One region of the Lachnoclostridium sp. genome, then DNA from elsewhere that is predicted to be linked to it. Evidence: predicted binding sites of a transcription regulator. Region 1 holds the regulator's gene; the other holds the start of a gene.

Region 1 (15,531 bases):
ACTAAAAATATCGGATGTAGTTTCCATTCATGCTCCATTAACGGAAGCGACAACAGATTTAATCGGAGAGGCAGAATTAGAGATGATGAAGCCAGATGCCATTTTATTAAATTTAGGACGTGGAGCAATCGTAAATCAAGAAGCATTAGCAAATGCTTTATTAGCAGAAAAAATTGGTGGCGCAGGGCTTGATGTTTTAACTGTGGAACCGATGCTTGCTGATAACCCGTTACGAAAAGTACAAGATAGCACACGGCTAATCATAACACCGCACATAGCTTGGGCCACTGTGGAAGCAAGAAATCGTTGTGCGAAAGAGGTATATCTTAATATTAAGTCCTATTTGGCAGGAGAGAGAAGAAATATTGTCGAATAGATAACATACACTGTTTCAGCGTATATGTCGGTAAAATAGTGTAACAACACAGGGGGAAGCATTTAATCTTGTATTACAATGCCGTCCTTAACAAAGTGCCTTGTCTTGCAGACGGGACAGAGCTTAAACATTTATCAACTTTTCACTAATAAAGAGGAAAAGCGAGCACATACTTAGTATTCAAGAGAGGAGTTTCTCTCATAGAATATTAAGTCTGCTCGCTTTTTCTTAGTTAGGAGGCGTTGCTATCTCATGGAATATTAATTTGCTCGCTTTTTATTAGGTGCTGATAAATTAAAATTTCCTAGTTTAGGTATGGTGAAAGCTGTATTTTAGTAAACAGTTGATTTAATTAGCACATTGTCTATAATAGTTGACTGCGCATTCCACTTGCTCTCCAAATTCCTGATGAGCTTTATAGAAATAGCAAAGGACACGGTTTATAATATCTTGATTACACTTATAAAGTTCAACCGCAATATTATCGACTAAGCGGCATCTTTCTTCACAGGTTAGTGATTCATAGTGTTCTCCAGCTTGCTTAAAATCACACGGATTTTTAATTGGAATACGAGCGATATAACCGCTAACACATTCAGGTTCTGATTGACAAACTTCAGCAACTTTTGGGAAGCCACAATTTAAACTATTCGGCGAGTAGTTAATAGGATTTGGGTTAAATATATAGGTACTAGCACCATCTCGTTGATTATTATTTATGCAGGAGATGGAACGATTGATAGGAAGCTGTGCAAAATTAGGTCCCAGACGATGACGTTGTGTATCAAAGTAGGAGAAAGATCTACCTTGAAGCATTTTATCAGCAGAAAGTTCCACGCCAGGTACAATATTGCCAGGGCAAAAAGCAGCTTGCTCTACTTCTGCAAAGAAATTTTCAGGATTACAATCTAATGTCATTAATCCAATTGGCATTAATGGAAATTGGTCTTCTGGCCAGATTTTTGTGTCATCCAGTGGATCAAAGTCAAGACATTCAACCAAATCGGGATCCATTACCTGAACACAGAGTTCCCAACTTGGATAACAACCGTTCGCAATGGATTCGTACAAGCTTCTTACCGCTACGTCAGGATCGGTACCTGACAAGTGTTCTGCTTCAAATCGATCAATTGTCTGTAATCCTTGCTGTGTCTTCCAGTGATATTTGATATAGACACGTTTTCCGCAAGCATTTACCCAGATGTAAGTATTAACACCAAAACCATCTACATGACGATAGTCTTTTATAGTTCCACGATCAGAATATAGCCAAGTAATCATATGAGTAGCCTCTGGTGATAAGGAAACAAAATCCCAGAATCTTTGAGGGTCACGTAAGTTGTTATCTGGTGATGGCTTTAAAGAATGAATTACATCTGGAAACTTGATGCCATCACGGATAAAAAATACAGGAAGATCATTTCCGACAATATCATAGATGCCTTCCGTAGTATAAAATTTAACTGCAAAACCACGAGGATCTCGTACTGTATCTGCGGAACCTTTAGAGCCAATTACCGTGGAAAAACGTACAAATACCTTTGTTTTACAATTTGGGTTTTGTAAAAACTCAGCACAGGTGTAATCAGACATACAACCATATGGTTGAAAATAACCAAAAGCACCAGCGCCTTTTGCATGTACAACTCTTTCAGGGATTCTTTCACGATCAAAGTGTGAAAGCTTATCTATAAAATGTAAATCTTGAAGAAGAACTGGACCATTTGAACCAATAGTCAAAGAATTTGTATCATTTGGAATGGGTCTTCCAAGGCTATCGGTTAAGTAATTACAGCATTTCTTTTCATTTCGTCTATCCATTCGTTTCCCCTTAAAAACATGGCTGTGGAAAGCCTTTTTTACTATTTTATTCATAGATAATGTTATGGCTACTCATGGCCACTCTATTATATAGAATTCATCATTCAAAAAAATTGTATTTTTGACATAAGAATAAAGAAAAAGAGAAAAGCTGATCGAACGAAATTACGAAAGGAAGAAAACTAAAACAAGATTTCTTTTTCATATTTCGTTCGATCAGCTTAAATTGTACTATTTCACTTTTTAATACTTCACTTCATTCCATTTTTTCACATAAACATTTTCCATATCTTCACCAAGATATTGAAAGGACTTGCAACGATCAAGTATAGACACATCTGGGAAAGCAACTTGGCTGTTCTTAATTTCTTCGTCTTCAATTAATTCTCTGGCTGCTTTGTTTGGTGTAGAATAAGTAATGTATTCAAAGTTCTTTAATGCGATGTCAGGACGGCACATAAAGTTAATCCACGCTTCCGCATTTTCTTTGTTTTTACTATTCTTAGGAATTACCCAACCATCAATCCATACGTTTGAGCCTTCTTTTGGTACAACATACTCAAGGTTTTCATTCTCACGTTTTGTGTAGATTGCTTCACCAGAGTAAATAACACCAAGAGCTGCCTCTTCACCAATCATCTTGTCACGTACCTGATCAACAACGTATGCTTGAACTAATGGATACTGTTCTTTTAATAAATCTCTTGCAGCATTTAACTCTTTCTCGTCTGTTGTGTTTTGGTCGTATCCAAGATAGGTTAACGCTACCATGAAAGCATCACGAACGCTGTCTATCATTAAAATATCATTCTTGTATTTTTCATCAAATAATACGCCCCAGCTATCGATTGGTTCGTCTACCATGGTTTTGTTATAAAGAATACCAACCGTACCCCAGCAATAAGGAACACTGAATTTATTGCCTGGATCAAAACTTTCCGCTGTTTTTAAATACAATTCATCAATATTTGTAATGTTTGGAACATTATCATAATTAATTTCAGCAAGTAAGTCTTCCTGAATCATTTTTTCAATCATATAATCAGATGGGCAAACAACATCATAATTTACTGCACCGGTTTTAATAATAGGGTACATGTCTTCGTTTAATTCGAATTCTTGATAGAATACTTTAATACCAGTTTCTTTTTCGAACATAGAGATGACATCACGGTCAATATACTCACCCCAGTTGTAAACATAGACTTCACCTTTATTGGAAGAACTGTTGTTTCCGGGATTTTCTTCTCCATTTCCCTGAGTAGCATTATTACCTTTGTCTTCCTTGGAGCCACATGCGGAGAATACCAGTGCGCAAACAAGAAGGAGGGCTACAAAAAGTTTAGATTTTTTCATGTAAAATACCTCGTTCTTTCAGTTTTAGAGTTTATTTGCAGGTGCGAGAGCTACTGCATTACGTTTCTTCTCTATACTATCATTTCTACGATTGATGATGATAAGTAGTATTAAGACAGAGAGGAAGAGAAGAGTGGATAGAGCATACATCTCAGGCTTAATACCTTTTCTCGTTTCAGCATAAATCTTAGTGGAGAGAGTATTAACAGCCGCACCTCTTGTAAAGTGTGTAATAATAAAGTCATCGAGTGACATAGTAAAAGCTAATAAGAATCCGGAAAAGACACCTGGAAGGATATCAGGCAATACAACCTTAAAAAATGCTGATATAGGAGAAGCTCCAAGGTCTAGTGCGGCTTCATAAGTATTTCGATTTGTTTGCTTTAATTTAGGCATTACACTTAATATTACATAAGGAATGTTAAATGTAATATGTGCAATTAATACACTTTTAAACCCAAGTGTAAAATTAACTGCAATAAAAAGAAGCATTAATGAGATACCAGTTACAATGTCCGCATTCAACATCGGTATATTTGTGATACCCATCATGATAGTTTTTGGGACCTTACGCATATGGTTCATGCCAATGGCAGCTGCTGTACCAATTAAAGTAGCAATTAATGCAGATAAAAATGCAATGATTAATGTAGTATACAATGCACTCATGATCTCCTCATTTTGAAATAAGGACTTATACCAATCCAAGGTAAATCCACCCCATTTACTACGGGATTTGGATTTATTAAAAGATAGGACGATAAGTACCATAATTGGTGCATACAAGAAGAACATAATAAGGGCAACATAGATTTTTTGACTTATTTTTTTTACCATACGTTTGTGCCCTCCGATTCTTTGTCATATTTTGCGAGGATTGCCATGCTGATTAAGATAAATACCATCAGCACGATGGATAGTCCAGAACCTGCATGCCAGTTTCCAACTTTCTGGAACTGCTGTTCAATGACATTACCAATTAAGACAATCTTACTTCCGCCAAGAATATTAGAGATAACAAATGTGGTTAGAGAAGGAACGAATACCATCGTAATACCACTAATTACTCCAGGAATACTTAATGGGAAGATGATTTTACGGAAGGTAACCCATCCATTTGCACCAAGGTCACGAGCAGCATTGATAACATTGTCATCAACCTTTGCAAGGGTATTATAAATTGGCAATATCATAAACGGTAGGAAATTATAAACCATACCAAGCACAATGGCGGTTGGAGTGTTTATGATATTAATCGTTGGCAGATTTAATGCTTTTAGTAAGGTATTAATAATACCATTATTTTCCAAGATGTTCTGCCAAGCTATGGTACGAAGTAAAAAGTTCATCCACATAGGGAGAATCATAACTAATACGACAAAGCTGTTATTTTTTAACTTCATACTTTTTAAAATTAAGGCAAGTGGATATGCGAGTAATAAGCATACCAAAGTACTAATTAGAGATAGTTTTAAGCTTAGGAATAAAGCTTTTTGATTAACCGGGTCTGCGATTAATTTTATATTCTCTAGGGTAAAGCTATTGCTATCCTTTGTAGTAAAGCCGTAGTAAACGACCATAATCAGTGGAATAATAATAAAGGCACCCATCCATAAAATATAAGGAAAAGTCAGGAAGGATTTCCCACTGAAGTGGTGAGACTTTTTCACCAATGTAACAGTAGCCTCTTGTGCGGTTACTTTGCTTTCCTCTTGATTATTCATTGACACCTACAGCCTCCTCATCTTCGGATTCTGGCTTGTTCATAATCTGAATGTCATATGGATCTACCTTAATACCTACTTCAGCACCAACCGGTGAAAGGTCAGTAGAATGTACAAGCCACTCAAATCCATTTGCCATAACCGTCATCTCATAATGAACACCCTTAAAGATTAAGGAAGTGACACGTCCTCTGATAATTCCATCTTCTGGAGCTACTAAATCGATATCTTCCGGACGAATTACCACATCGACTGGTTGAATTTTACCAAAGCCTACATCCACACATGGGAAATTGGCTCCAAGAATATTAACTAAACGGTCTTGTACCATGGTTGCATTGATGATATTGCTTTCACCGATAAAGTCTGCAACAAAGGCATTCTTTGGCTCGTTGTAAATCTTCTCTGGTGTACCAATCTGCTGAATATAGCCTTGATTCATGACCATAATTGTATCAGACATGGTTAATGCTTCTTCCTGGTCATGAGTAACATACACGAAAGTAATACCAAGTTCATTTTTTAAACGAATTAATTCATATTGCATGTCTTGGCGAAGTTTTAAGTCAAGAGCACCAAGAGGCTCATCTAGTAGAAGAACCTTAGGCTCATTTACAATAGCACGAGCAATTGCGATACGCTGTTGCTGACCACCGCTTAAGGAATCCGGCATACGATTTTCAAAACCATCTAAGTTTACTAATTTTAAGGCATAAGAAATCTTATCATTAATATATTGCTTGCTTTTTTTCTTGATTTTAAGACCGAACGCAATGTTTTCTTGAATCGTCATATGAGTAAATAACGCGTATTTTTGAAATACAGTATTTAGTTGACGTTCATTTGGAGGAAGCTTCGTAATATCTTTCCCATTAAAAATAACACGGCCCTGATCAGGCTGTTCAAAACCACCAATAATACGGAGGGTAGTAGTTTTACCACATCCGGAAGGACCCAGGAGTGTTAAAAACTCATTTTCACGAATGTAGAGATTTAAATCGTCGATTACGACGTTATTTCCATAGCGTTTTGTTATATTTATAAGATCGATTAACTTATTATCTATCATGTTCATTCCTCCTAGAAGCTCGGCGGGGTGGATACCCAAAGTAGCGTAGCGCCGGTCTTACCGGTAGCCGCTATATAGTGATTTTTATTTGGAGTAAAGTAAAAGGATTCCCCTTTCTTTGCTCGATGTGTTTTGTTACCGATATGAATTGTAATCGAACCGCTAAGCACATATCCAAATTCTTCTCCCTCGTGTGGGTTATCTGGATAGGTGGAACCACCTGGTTCTAATGTCAATAAAATTGGCTCCATCATATTTTTCTGAGCATTTGGAATAATCCATTCTATCTTATTATTCAGCTCATTATCTACCTTTTCAAAATAATCCCCACGTTTGAATACTACCTGCTCCGATGTTGTGTCCGTAAAGAATGCCTCTAAGTTCGTACCTAAGCATTGCAAAAGATCGACTAAGGTGGCGATGGAAGGCGAAGTGATGTCACGTTCTAATTGAGAGATAAATCCTTTTGAAAGCTCCGCTCGATCTGCAAGCTCTTCCTGGGTTAAGCTTTTTTGAACTCGTAGTTCTTTAATTTTAGCACCTATCTTCATGCTGTTCACCAAACCTTTCTTTGTGGTTCATGTTTACATGTATCATCATTCGTTATCAAAGGATAAAAGGTACGATTTTTGTACCGCTAATCCGATTATGTTCTTTAGAATTCCATTAATAGGAAGTTGAGATTTTATTAAACCATAAGTTTAGCATTTCTAAACTCGACTTCTATTATTATACACAGATAAAATAGTATGTCAATATAAATTCTTTCTATTACTAAACTTTTTATGTCATTTTACTAAACTTATAAAAAGTTGGAAATGAAATAAGATTTAACTTACATAAGGAGTATTCTTGTAATTCATAAATAACGTTTTGAGGCAGTGCCACTTCGAAAAGACATCATTGGAGAAGAAGGAATCAATAAAATCTGGCATAAATATAAACTGTGTGCCGCTTTAGTGGCTACAATTAAAATATGGAACTTTTGGATATTCTAATCGTCTAATAATTTTGATATTCTAATCGTCTAATAATAAGGAGATGTGGAAGGAGCAATTTCATGAAGAGAAAAATGTATTTATTTTTATCCATATTACTTTTTTCCGGAATATTAGTTGGATGTACTAAGAAACCTTTCTCTATAGAAAATACAAAATTGGAATTTACAAATATAGAAGTTAGGGATGGTACAACTGGTAATATGGTATCTTTGGATGAGAATGAATCAAAAGAGTTATATAATTATCTAAAGAAGATAGTATTTACAAAAGGAAAATCACCTGAGCAAAATACAGGATGGCGTTATGCTCTTGATTTTATGGCAGATGGGAAAGTAATAGATACCATCATGATTCAAGATGAATCAATTATTAAATATAGGAATTATTTCTATAAGACTGATGATGATACTACTATGGATTTAGATTATATAGCCTCTTTATGTAAATCTGTATTTAAGGCACTGGTTATTGATAACAGCAATGGTCTTTTAGTAAAACCGGATGTTAATTCCAATGAATTTAGGTCTTCTGATAAAATCAGTATAGGAACTGGCAGTGCAATAATATATGATGAAGATAAAAAGGAAGTAGATTTAAATGAGATTCAAATTGGAGATGTTATTAATATCACTTATAACGGGATTATATTAGAGTCATATCCTGCGCAGATAACAGCTGATTATATTAATATTTTGGAATCTAATCTATTAATAGATGGATATGCTACTATAATTGATGATATTTACAACCTTGATAGTGGTTTAAATAGTGGTATAAACATAATTGCTCTCGATTTAACTGAAATAACGAATCTTTCTGAGACAGATAAGGAAATCTTATTAATGAAATTGTATGGAATGTATGGTCTGGAAGTAAAGGAAAGTACTTTTGATCAATTAGCGGAAGAAGGACTTATTAATAAAGAAGAACTTTATTTTCCTACAGGAATTATAATAACCATTAGTAATTCAGAATATAAGGAAGATATAGAAACACTAAGGTATGATATCAGAAAATGGAGAAGTGGACTAGGTGCTATTGGTTATAAAGGTAATGCAAAGTTTGATGGAGAAAAGTGGATAATATCAAGTGAAAATATGTGGGTTAGTTAAAAAAATGATTAAGATGATTTGATAAAAATAGCCTCTGGTAACACTCAAAGATTCCGGGAGATTTAGTGTTCAGAATAAGAGATTAAGAATGAGGTAGTACTGGTAGCGTAAGCGGAAAACTTGCCTGTAGGCAAGTGGAAATATCCGCTTTGACCAAAAAATAAGATCAGCAAAAGTCTATAAAAGGTTATATATCAACCTTTTTGACTCTGCTGATCTTTTCTTTATTTTATAGTATTTTTAGATCATTATTATGTCTTATAAATTTAAATGATTAGTTACTCACTAAGTTCTTCCCATTGTTCCATTAGAGCTTCTAGTTTTTCTTCTACTTCCTTCTTTTCTTTATGAACCTCGATTAGCTTTGAGGAGTTCGTATAGATAGAAGAGTCTGCAAGCAATTCTTCTAGTTCTTCATTCCTTGCTTCCATACGTGTGATTTCATCTTCGACTTTCTTTAAGTCATTCTGACGCTTTCTAAGTTTGGCTTGTTCTTCTTTTTGCTGTTGCCAGTCAAGCTTATTCTCAGAAACTGGTTCTTGTGGATAAGATGAAGCTTGTAAATCTTTATTTGCCTGATCTAAATGCTTATCAATACGAAGTCCATCTAAAACATTATTGTTAGCGTCAGAATTAGATCCATATTTATTACCAAAGGCTCTCCATTCCATCTCTGGTTTCTTCTCAAGATAATAATCATAATTACCAAGATAATTTAAGAAAGTCTGATTGGTTAGGTCAAGAATTCTGGTTGCAGTACGATTAATAAAATAACGGTCGTGGGATACATAAAGTACCGTACCGGTATAATTGTTAATCGCATTTTCTAATATTTCCTTTGAGGTAATATCAAGGTGGTTGGTAGGCTCGTCCATGATAAGGAAGTTCGCATCGGATAGCATAAGCTTTGCTAGAGATACGCGGCCACGCTCTCCACCACTGATATCTTTAATTAATTTAAATACATCATCGCCGGTAAATAAAAATGCAGCAAGGATATTACGTACTTTTGTGTTATCCATATTTGGATACGTATCTTGAATCTCGTCAAAGATTGTTTTTTCCATATTAAGAACATGATGTTCCTGATCATAGTAGCCAACAAAAACCTTTGCACCAAGTTTAACGTCTCCTGCATCGGCATTTATAATCTGATTAACTATTTTTAATATGGTTGTTTTACCGGTACCGTTATTACCGATAATTGCTACTTTTTCACCACGTTTTATTTCAAAATTCAGTTGGTCAAACAGTGTTAGAGAACCATAGGATTTTTGCAGATCAGTTACAGTTAGTACGTCATTGCCACTTATTATATTTGGTTCAAGGGCTATATGCATTTTATCATTAACGGTAACTGGTTTATCCAGGCGATCTATTTTATCCAACATCTTCTCGCGGCTTTCCGCGCGCTTTATGGATTTTTCACGATTGAAGGAACGAAGCTTTGCTATGACCTCTTCTTGATGTTTAATTTCACGCTGTTGATTTAAGTAATGACGAATCATGGTTTCACGAAGTTGCTCTTTTTTCATTGCATAGTCAGAATAATTTCCTTCGAACATGGTTGCCTTTGTGTTATCTAACTCTACAACCTTAGTAACTACTTTATTAAGGAAGTAACGGTCATGGGCGATTACAACAACGGCTCCGGAGTAATTTACTAAGAAGGTTTCTAACCAAGCAATAGATTCCATATCAAGGTGATTGGTAGGCTCATCCAAGAAGATGATATCTGGTGTGCTTAGGAGAAGTTTACCAAGGGCCACACGGGTTTTTTGTCCACCAGAAAGTGTTGATACTTTTTTGTTAAAATCTTCCTCCGTAAAGCCAAGGCCTTTTAGTACACCAATTACTTCACTTTGGTAGGCATATCCATTCTTCAATTCAAAATCATGTGTTAGTCTTGAATAGGAAGAAAGCATCCGTTCTAATTCTGCACCGGTAGCTGATTTCATATCTACTTCAAGACGGCGAATTGTTTCTTCCATTTTAATAATATCAGATTTTATTGCTAAAACTTCTTCATATATAGTACTATCTGTGGACAGGTCCTGATGTTGGGCAAGATATCCGACAGTTGCACCTTTTGCAAAGATAATCTCTCCTTCATCAGCAGTTAGTTCTCCCATGATGATTTTAATTAAGGTAGATTTTCCTGCACCATTAATTCCTACAATAGCTACTTTTTCGCGCTCATTTACATGGAAAGCGATTTTATCTAATATTGGAGTCGTTCCAAAGCTTTTACTAATATTTTTACATGCTAGTATCATGATGTATCCTCACACTTCTGAAAGGAAGCTGCATAAGAGCTTCACAAATAATATATTTATCAGAAGTTTGCTTTGTAAACTTCTGATAAAAGGTGCGTACTTTGCACCGTCAATCCGATTAATAGAACATGTTTTTTGTTCTGATAAAAGGTGCGTACTTAGCACCGTCAATTCGATTATCAAAACATGTTTTTTGTTCTGAGAAAAGGTGCGCACTTAGCACCGTCAATTCGATTATCAGAACAAGTTTTTTGTTCTGATAATATATAAGAAAAAGTACATTATATGAGTTTCCTTGTCATACACAAGAAAAAACACGATTTACAAACTTTTCCTTGTTAATAATTAAGCAAAATGAAGATTTTATATACTTCAATTTGCATGATAAGAAGACGATATTTCTTCACACTTTCTTAACACCTACAAATCCCATGAATAGAAGTGTATTGCAGGCGCATATTAACTGTAGATTATTCTAACATACGTAGTATACTTCGTCAAATCATTGACAGGTTATTCACAATTTACTATAATATTTATAATTGAAACACATCCTATCTGTGTATAATCTGTTGTAATACCAGGGTTACAATCTTATGAATACGGGGTGTAAGAATAGGAAAACCTGGAAGGAGAAAGATGGAGGGTTAGCATGTACGATAAAACAATTTCATCAGCGGTAATCAAGCGTCTTCCAAGATACTATCGTTATCTTGGAGAATTATTAGAGAATGATGTTGTGCGTATCTCTTCGAAAGAGTTAAGCGAGAAGATGAATGTAACGGCATCACAGATCCGTCAGGATCTAAATAACTTTGGCGGTTTTGGTCAACAAGGATATGGTTATAATGTAGAATATCTTTATACCGAAATTGGCAAAATACTTGGTCTGGATAAGAAATATAATGTTATTATTATTGGAGCTGGTAATTTGGGTCAAGCGCTTGCAAATTATACAGATTTTGAGAGAAGAGGATTTTATATCTGTGGAATTTTTGATGTGAATCCTAGATTGATAGGACTATCCATTCGCGGAATTGAAATCCGATTAGTTGATGAGCTAGAAGAATTTATGAAAAATAATACAGTCAATATAGCAGCACTTACGATACCGAAAGCAAAAGCACCACAGGTTGCGGCAGATTTAGTTCAACTTGGTGTACGTGCAATATGGAATTTCGCACCAACAGATTTAAATTTACCAAAAGATGTTATGGTTGAAAATGTTCACTTGGCAGAAAGCCTTATGAGACTGTCCTATAATTTAAAAGCGGCAGAAGAATCGGGGGAGAGTATTTGAGATTAGGAAAACGTTTTGGCGACAAATCGGAACCAAAGACCAAGTCATTAGGTGATTTGGACGATTTAGACGATGATTTTGATCTTGAGTTTGAAAATTTGAAAGTATCAAGTTCTATAGAACCTTCAAGGACGGAACCAAGATATGTGAAAGAAAATCGTAGTAAAGTATTCTCAGAAATGAGTCTTCGCCAAACCTTTCGAAATCGAAAGATTCCAATTGTAACACTAGATGAACGCTTTATCAATTTATTCCCAGAGGAAAAGATGTCTGGGGTGCAACTAAGGTTACGGGATGAACTTGTCGAATTGATGAAAGATCAGAGCAGAGTCTTAGAAGATATCAAAGGTTTGAAACGATATAAGTCTCAACTGATGCAGGAAATTGTGGAGAACATGGAAGTGGATCATACACCGCTTGGTAAACTAAAAGGAAGAAAATTGTCCAAAAATCAAAAACTTATCGAAGATATTAATCAGAAGTTATTGATTGCAGAGGACAAACTCGAAAAATTACCAAGTGAAATAGCTGCAAAAAATGAAGAATTGATGCTAGAGAGCTTACAGCGTTGTTATAATAATATTTATGATGAAAATTTAAGAAAAAAAGCCTTAACAGATGAAATCATGGAGATGGAAGTAAAGCTACGAAATTTGAAGAAGCAAAAACTTGAAATAGAGAAAGATTATCGTGGGACTTATACATATCTCTATGAAATGCTAGGGACTGAGATGATGCGCAAAATTGATGAAGAACAAGATTTACTATAATTAATCAGAGTGGAGTTTCTTATCATGATTTTTGGTATTGGCACGGATATGATAGAAATTAACCGTGTAGTGAAAGCCTGCGAACGGAAGGCATTCTTTACGAAGATTTTTACGGAGCAGGAACAGAAGCTGCTTCTTTCGGATATTCGAAAGGCAGCTTCTAATTTTGCTGTCAAAGAAGCGGTAGTAAAAATGTTTGGAACAGGCTTTCGTGCAATTGCACCGAATGAAATTGAAGTACTTCGCGATAATCTTGGGAAACCTTATGTAAATCTATATGGAAATGCTGAACTTTTGGCGAAGGAACATAATGTCGTTAGGATTCATGTCTCTATTACAAATACGAAGGAATTAGTTAGTGCTTATGTAATAGGAGAAGTGTGAAGTGTGAGAAGAAGTTCTAGGGCACCTCAATACGGTGCCGAAGAACTTCTAAATCTCACACAGAAGTTTGTGCCTGCGTAATCCTCGGCGCAAACTTCCAGCCTACTACTAAATAATTATATTTAACATAGCTTACTGAGCAGGCATGATTACAAGTGTGTTTGTGTCCCAGATTTGCAGGATTGCTAAAGAATGGAGGTTCTTATGCGGTATGCACTAGATGCAGTGCAGATGAAAAACTTAGATAAGATGACAATCGAGCAGATTGGAATTCCAGCAATGGTTCTCATGGAGCGTGCTGCACTTTATGTGGCGGAACAAGTGAAAGAACATGCAAAACAGACCGATAAGATTATCGCGGTTTGTGGAACCGGCAACAATGGCGGTGATGGGATTGCAGCTGCTCGTATTTTACATTTATGGGGTTATAACGTAACCATAGGAGTCATCGGTGAATTTGAGAAGTTTTCGAAAGAATGTAGAGAACAGTGGAAGATTGCGAAAAATTTAGGGTTATCCATCCGTACCGAATGGGAGATAGCAGAATATAATATAGTAATTGACGGTATCTTTGGTATTGGCCTTAGCAAACCAGTGGGTGGTGAATATGCGAAGGTAATCAAAAGTATTAATCAAAGCGACTGTTACGTGGTTTCGGTTGATATACCGTCTGGTGTTAATGCAAGTGATGGGCAAGTCTTTTGTTGTGCAGTAAAAGCAAACGAAACGGTTACTTTTGGGGAACAAAAACTTGGACTTTTGCTTTACCCTGGGGCTACTTATGCTGGGAAGGTTCATATCGCAGATATCGGATTTGCAAAGGAAAAACTGGACAGTCTTACCTATACTTACTATGAAGCTGCTGATTTAGATAAACTACCAGAAAGAATGGCATATTCTAACAAAGGAAGCTATGGTAGGGTACTTGTGATTGCTGGAACAGAAAACATGACTGGTGCAGCTTATTTTAGTGCGGCAGCAGCATATCATATGGGTGCAGGTTTAGTAAAAATTCTTACAGCAAAGAAAGCAATTCCTGTGCTTCAGGGGATGCTTCCTGAAGCATTGTTTGCAGCCTATGATGAGGAGAATAGTGAGGAACAGATTAAGAAAGCATTGGAGTTTGCAACTGTAATTGTTATTGGTCCAGGGCTATCGACAGAGGATATGGCTAAGAAATTATTGCTTAAAGTGTGTAAGGAAGCAAGAGTGCCACTTATTGTAGATGCAGATGGAATTAATTTACTGGCTAAGTTAGCAGATGAAATGATACCCGAAGTATCAGAGATGACAGATGAAGTAGAACGTTTCCATCAACGAATACACCATATAATGGATATACTACCAAAAGGAACTATCTTGACACCTCATTTAAAGGAGCTTTCAAGGCTCACTTTATATCCACTTAATAAAATTCCTTGTAATTTAATTGACATAGCCGGCTATTGTACTTATAATAACTTAATGATTTATGTGTTAAAAGATAGCAGGACTATCGTTGCTTCAAAAGACTTGCGTTATATCAATGTATCCGGAACCCATGGAATGGCGACTGGAGGTAGCGGTGATGTACTCACGGGAATCATTGCTGGTTTGATAGCGGGGGGACTTGAAGCAGGAAAGGCAGCAACACTAGGTGTATATCTTCATGGGCTGGCAGGAGAAGAGGCCGCCAAAGTAAAATCAACTTACTCTATGTTAGCTGGGGATATAATCGGAGCGTTGCCGGAGGTTTTAAGAAATCATGATGGAAGAAACGTATAATCCAAGATACTTGCGTGTAAGCGCTGATATTAATTTGGATGCTATTATTCATAATGTTGCGGAAGTAAGAAAGAACATAAAGAAAGAAACTGGGATTTTTGCTGTAATTAAGGCAGATGGTTATGGTCATGGAGCAGTTCCAATTGCTAGAGCTATTGATAATGACGTAGAAGCTTATGCAGTAGCGATTGTGGAAGAAGGAATAGAGCTTCGTGAAGCAGGCATAACAAAGCCTATCTTAATTTTAGGATATACAGCTCCAGAACTTCTGACTGAAGTAATCCAATATGATTTGACACAGACAGTTTTTCAACTGTTGATGGCAAAGAAAATGGATGAAATTGCAAGAACTCTTGGCAAGGTAGCCAAAATTCACATAAAGCTTGACACTGGTATGAGTAGGATCGGATACCAGCCGACAGCCGAAAGCATAGATGAAATTGTCAAGATGAAGAAACTTTCTAATCTAAAGTTAGACGGAATCTTTACTCATATGGCATGTGCAGATATGACAGATAAAACATCGGCAAAAAAACAATTTGAATTGTTTACAGCCTTTGTGAATCAGTTAGAAGCGC
Region 2 (6,057 bases), on a different contig from region 1:
CAGACCGATTTTCGCGGTCAAAACAATTTAATAGTACTTAACAATAGCTTCCTTTCCCATCTTATGAACGATATCAATAATCTGGGTAACTAGATTCATACGAATACTTAAGTCAAAAGGAAGACTAGGGTTTTGATGAGCTTCGTTCATGGTACGACCAACAAAAAGATGAAGCTCCGTGCATTCTTCGATTATTATTTTGGCAATTTTAGAACCGCCATTATCCTTATCTAACTCTAAGAAGAAGTCTTCATTTACTTCTTTTTCTACATATTCTCGCATAAGCTTTAGGGCACGTGTCAGTGTTAATACCCCTTCTGTAACTAAATCAATCCCGTCAATATATCCTATCGGAGGCATATTTGGATCGGTATAGTTTAAGGAAGTGTGTATCGGACGATCTAGTACACGAGCAACGATATTTGCTGAAGTACCGCCACTAACGATTCGTGTAGCAGTACCTTCTAAAAATGCATAAACCGCTGTGTTATCATCCACCGGATTTAATGGGGGGCCGGTGAATAAATGCACTGGTTTTGAGTCTATGACTCTGGCAACCGCAACTGTAGTATCATCGCCTGGTGATTGCATATACAAATCATCGCAGGCCTTACTAAGGATAGAAGCCAAACGTGATGCAGAGAGAGTTGAGTTTGTTGCCTGTACAGAGTACATTGCCATATTATTCCAGGTCCAGCCAAAATTTAAGGCTTTTCCAACGCCAGCATGAATTACTCCATCGCTCATTAGAATAAAACAATCATTTAAGGCAACCTCAAAACGGTATTCACGAATGCACTTACCCTCTATAATACGTTCTTTGTAAGGCACTGTCAATAGTGCACCATCACGAATAAATACGCATGCAGGGTTATCAAATTCTACTAAATAAGCATCTCCAGACTTGAAAATTTGAAGAATGCTAAATGTAGAATAAGCCACCTGTCTAACCTGACATACTGGTAAGGTCTTAACAATTGTTTGCACACAATCTTCAATCCCGGCACCATTTAAAAACATGGTTCCAAGAATTTTTGAAGTTAGAGTAGCGAGGATATTTGCTTTTACTCCGCTACCCATTCCATCCGCCAGTATGATTATATTTGAATCTTTGGTTTTTAAAATCTCAACTTTGTCTCCGCAGAGTTCTTCATTGTTCTTATTGAGGCTCTTATAAGAGACATCGATTGTTACACTCATCTTAACTCCAATTCCTGCGACTTGGCGCATTTTAACAGTACAATATTCTAAATATCACAAGGTTTCCCATCGTTAAGTATCGTATCCCGTAGTTTGGTTAGGGTAACTTTAGTTTCTGCTGTAGTTTCACCAAGTAATCCTGCAATTTCCTGTGCAACCTTCATCTGTTTATCAATAACTCGTTGTGCCATTTCAATGGTTTCCACCTTCACTTTATAAGCCTGTCGATCGAGTTCTTCTTGGTGTGATATATCATTAAAGATTCCAAGTACACAGTTTTGTTCTTTGGAATATACAATGGTCTGTAACGTTGCTAGATTTCTGTCTTCGTAGAGGACTCTCTTACCAATGATATTTTTTTGTGTCTCTAGTACTGTCTGAAAATTTCCGTGATCGATGAATTCATAGAGATACATTTCCTTTGCTACAGAGCGAGGAGTATTAAAATATTTTTCAGCAGCGGCAGAAAATTCCATGATTTTCATCTCTGCATCCACGATAATAATTATATTTGGAGTCGTATCAAGAACGAAGTTAGCCATGGATTGCGCTCGTTCGTGCATATATGGAATACACATATTAAGCTCTGCCTTCCCTTGGTAAACAGCAATTGCTTTATCACGGCAGGTAGCATAACCACAAGCACCACAGTTTAACATATCCTCAGGTTTTGTTTTTCCAATTTTCGATAGTATCTGCATAACCTCTTTTTCCCTTGGCACCGGATCCTTTGGGGATCGATCAAGAAAGAACTTGTCAAAATGAATTGGAGATTTCATAAAAAAATCTTCCTCATTAATTGGCGCCTTAGGAATGGATTCTTCCATATCAAGTTTCACTTTAAATCGTGAGATTCGGGTACGGTCTATCGCAGGACCTTTGATACAGCCACCATTACAGATATTTGCCTCGATAAAACAACCAGTTATTTCACCACGGTTCATACTTTCCAGTAAGTCAATGCAGTTATTGATACCATGAACATAAAATTTCCGATAATGGTCCGACGTATTTTTGGAAGCTACGACAGAGGAGAGAACACCGCTACTAATCGGATATAGGCGGTTTACAAGTGGATTTGGATTATCTGGAGGGGTATCTGGCTGTGTAAAGATATCAATTCCTTCCTCGGATAACCATTCTTCTAGCTCTTTAAAGTTAATGACAGCATCGACAATACCAATTGTTCTTGGGTCACTTTCTGCTTCTCTTTTTTTCGAGATGCAAGGACCAAGGAAAACAACCTTCACATTAGGGCCGTATTGTTCTCGTATAATTTTACCGTGAGCTATCATAGGAGATACAACCGGTGCTAAATATTTCGTTAGGGATGGATAGTAAATTTCTACGAGGTCATTCAGACTAGGACAGCAGGTAGTGATGATATTATCCATCTCCCCTGCTGCAATTAATTTATCATATTCCCTCGTGACATAAGCAGCACCTTCCGCAGTTTCTCTGACTGCGGTGAAACCTAACTTTAATAAAGCGCTGATTACCTGTCCAGGAGTGTTATATTTTAATACTCCCAGATAGGCAGGTGCAAGGGAAACGACCGTTTGGCATCCTTCTTTTAGATATCCTTTTACGCGTTCTAAATCACTGATTAAGGTTTTTGCATTCTGTGGACAAACTTCAAGACAGTGTCCACACAGGATGCATTTATCATTCATAATATAAGCCTGTGCATCCTTAACAGTGATGGCTTTCACATCACAGTTACGCACACACTTATAACAGTTTTTGCACTTTGCTTCTTTAAATCCAATCACATTCATTATGTAAGTCTCCTTAAAATCTCTCCGTGAAAGAAACTATCCGTATCCATTGGAGTCAGTGAAAATGGTTCACCATCTAGCTTCACACAAACGCCTTTTACGCATTGCCCCATACAAAACGCACCATTTAGTTCGACTTTACTTTTCAGTTTGTACTCCGAAATTAAGGTTTCCAGTCTCGTTATTATTTCTCTGGAGCCTTTTAAATGACAGGAGCTCCCTACACATATTGTAACTACCATACCGTACCTCCTTATAGCAATTGCTAAAAATTTAACAAAGATAAGGTTATTATAGCACTTCTCACTAAGGGATACAAGATTTCTTAAAAAGCTTAGCATGGTTTTTATTCCATGCTAAGTGATTGAATTGCAATGCATCCTGGTCCACCCTGCGTAGTAAAAGCTGGGCTTAATTTATAGATGATTACATCAGAATGAGGGAAAGCCGCCTTTAATAATTCACTAGCTGTATTAGCAAGCGATTCCGCAAGAGAATGGGAAACATAAAGTTTATGATGTTCTCCTACCTTATCTTCTTCCAGACTTTGAATTATTTCATGAATGGCTTTTTTAAAATTACGTTTTATTGTAAAGTTACATAGTTGCTTGCAATCCTTTGTTAAAGTCATAACAGGAACAAGATGAATTGTTTTGCCAACGAAAGCTGCAAAGTGACTTAATCTACCACCCCTTCTAAGATAATCAAAATCTTGTGGTATTAGGAAGGAACGAGAACTTGCAATCATCTTTTCTAATTTAGATACGATTTCTGATACTGTGTGATTATGATCTGCCAGACGTTTTGCATGCTCAACAAGCGTTCTATGTGGTCCACACAGTGTTTTTGAATTTAGCACAGTAATTCGTTCGCTGTTTTCGACCATGTCTTTCGCTAGTACAGCAGATTGATAAGTTCCTGATAATCCATCCGCCATCGTAATATTTAGAATCTCATCTTCTGGAAATCGATTATATAGGTCTACAACTCTGCCTATTGCAGGCTGTGAGGATAGAGGAATGTAACCTTGATGAATCAAGTCAACAAATTCCTCCGTTTGTATGTCATTAAACTCTTCATAGGTAGTGTCATTAATAGTTACTGCTAAAGGAGAAACATAGATTCCTTTTTCTTCTGCCTCACTTACGGAGTATAGAGTAGATGTGTCTGAAATTATTCTAATCATGATTTCCTTTCTATGCGATGGATTCATCCATACCTCATTCATTTATTCATGACAAGGAAAAGTTCGTGAAGAGTGCTTTTCAATGTATAAGTCTTGCTCAATTATATCGGAAAATGTCGAAATTTGAAAGAAGAGAATTTTATTATTTATAAAGATTTTAAAATTTAATAAATATTTTAAAACATTGCGAAATCGGTTATCTTATAAATGATAGATAAATGATAATAGAGACAATGAAAATCATTGTATTTTCCCTAATAAATCAGTGGAGAAATAATCCTGTTTTACCTTTTTTAAAGAAAAGTTGTTTAAATCCATTGAAAAATATACAAAATAAAGAAGTATTTTGCTACCCAGCTATTGAAATCGTGAGGGTTATCATACTATAATAGAGCTATCTTTGAAAAGAACATTTCAACCACTGAATCAAAGGAAAAGTCTTATGCTTAAGTCTTACAGGCAAATAAGACACGCTTTCTTAAAAACAAGATATTGGTTATTGCCAAAAAATAGAACAAGGGAGGTTTATTTTGATACCTCACTTGTTAAGAATAAAGAAAACGGAAATTGCAGGTAGCACAAGAGTCTAACCTTACATTTGTATAAACAGAGAAGTTGTTAAGCAGAATAAGGGGATATTAGTGGAGTGAAAAGAAAGAAAAAAGAATGGGATATAGGAAAGGAGAAATAGGGATGGAACTTGTACAAGTAAGAGAACTGTTTCGTAACAAGGAACAATATCTAGGAAAGAAAATAACAGTCGGTGGCTGGGTGCGTAGTGTTAGAGACACAAAGACCTTTGGCTTTATCGTAATGAGCGATGGCACCTTTTTTGAAACATTACAGATTGTTTATACAGACGAGCTAAGCAATTTCACAGAAATCTCTAAATTCAATGTAGGTTCTGCAGTTGTTGTAACTGGTACGCTTGTTGCTACTCCAGATGCAAAACAACCATTTGAAATTCAAGCAGAGGAGGTACTTTTAGAGGGAGCTTCTACTTCCGATTACCCACTTCAAAAGAAAAGACACTCCTTAGAATTCTTAAGAACAATGACACATCTTCGTCCAAGAACAAATACCTTCCAAGCGGTATTTCGTGTTCGTTCTTTAGTTGCTTATGCAATTCATAAGTTCTTCCAAGAGAGAGATTTCGTTTATGTTCATACACCATTAATCACTGGAAGTGACTGCGAGGGCGCTGGAGAGATGTTCCAGGTAACTACTCTTGATTTAAACAACATTCCAAAGACAAAAGAGGGTAATGTGGACTTTGATCAGGATTTCTTTAATAAGCCAACCAACTTAACGGTTAGTGGACAGTTAAATGGTGAGACTTATGCGATGGCATTTAAAAACATCTATACCTTCGGACCAACCTTCCGTGCAGAAAATTCGAATACTACAAGACATGCTGCAGAATTCTGGATGATCGAGCCTGAAATCGCATTTGCAGATTTAAAGGATGATATGATTTTAGCAGAGTCTATGCTTAAATATGTAATTAAATATGTACTAGAGCATGCACCAGAAGAGATGGACTTCTTTAACTCATTTGTAGATAAAGGTTTACTTGAGAGATTACAACACGTTGCTAGTTCAGATTTTGGACGTGTAACATATACTGAGGCAATTGAAATCTTAGAGAAGAATAACGATAAGTTTGAATACAAGGTTTCTTGGGGATGTGACTTACAGACAGAGCATGAGCGCTTTTTAACAGAACAGATATTTAAAAAGCCTGTTTTTGTTACTGACTATCCAAAGGAAATCAAAGCATTTTATATGAAATTAAATGAAGATAATAAAACAGTTGCAGCGATGGATCTTTTAGTTCCTGGCATCGGTGAAATTATCGGAGGAAGTCAGAGAGAGGATGATTATGATAAGTTA

The links. Region 1 encodes Rex, which represses fermentation and respiration genes when NADH is low (regulators of the CRP and FNR family bind a similar motif). Its sites were predicted from a motif close to ATTGTTAANTANTTAACAAT; they were not measured.
Region 2: RTP52_RS00190 ((2Fe-2S) ferredoxin domain-containing protein) is a predicted target of Rex. The motif match lies at 3,240-3,259, and genes of this name have one in related genera.

The regions. Positions count from the first base shown of each region.
Region 1 covers NZ_DAMADT010000005.1:47,807-63,337, reverse strand. The annotation lists gene RTP52_RS05400 (D-2-hydroxyacid dehydrogenase) at 1-376, shown strand, start outside; gene RTP52_RS05395 (catalase) at 725-2,197, opposite strand; gene RTP52_RS05390 (ABC transporter substrate-binding protein) at 2,441-3,553, opposite strand; gene RTP52_RS05385 (ABC transporter permease) at 3,578-4,390, opposite strand; gene RTP52_RS05380 (ABC transporter permease) at 4,384-5,163, opposite strand; gene RTP52_RS05375 (ABC transporter ATP-binding protein) at 5,270-6,343, opposite strand; gene RTP52_RS05370 (helix-turn-helix domain-containing protein) at 6,358-6,897, opposite strand; gene RTP52_RS05365 (DUF3221 domain-containing protein) at 7,407-8,459, shown strand; gene RTP52_RS05360 (ABC-F family ATP-binding cassette domain-containing protein) at 8,738-10,735, opposite strand; gene RTP52_RS05355 (redox-sensing transcriptional repressor Rex) at 11,388-12,035, shown strand; gene RTP52_RS05350 (hypothetical protein) at 12,032-12,805, shown strand; gene acpS (holo-ACP synthase) at 12,830-13,189, shown strand; gene RTP52_RS05340 (NAD(P)H-hydrate dehydratase) at 13,394-14,953, shown strand; gene alr (alanine racemase) at 14,934-15,531, shown strand, end outside.
Region 2 covers NZ_DAMADT010000001.1:38,812-44,868, forward strand. The annotation lists gene RTP52_RS00180 (SpoIIE family protein phosphatase) at 28-1,200, opposite strand; gene RTP52_RS00185 ([Fe-Fe] hydrogenase large subunit C-terminal domain-containing protein) at 1,248-2,978, opposite strand; gene RTP52_RS00190 ((2Fe-2S) ferredoxin domain-containing protein) at 2,978-3,220, opposite strand; gene RTP52_RS00195 (DegV family protein) at 3,325-4,191, opposite strand; gene asnS (asparagine--tRNA ligase) at 4,858-6,057, shown strand, end outside.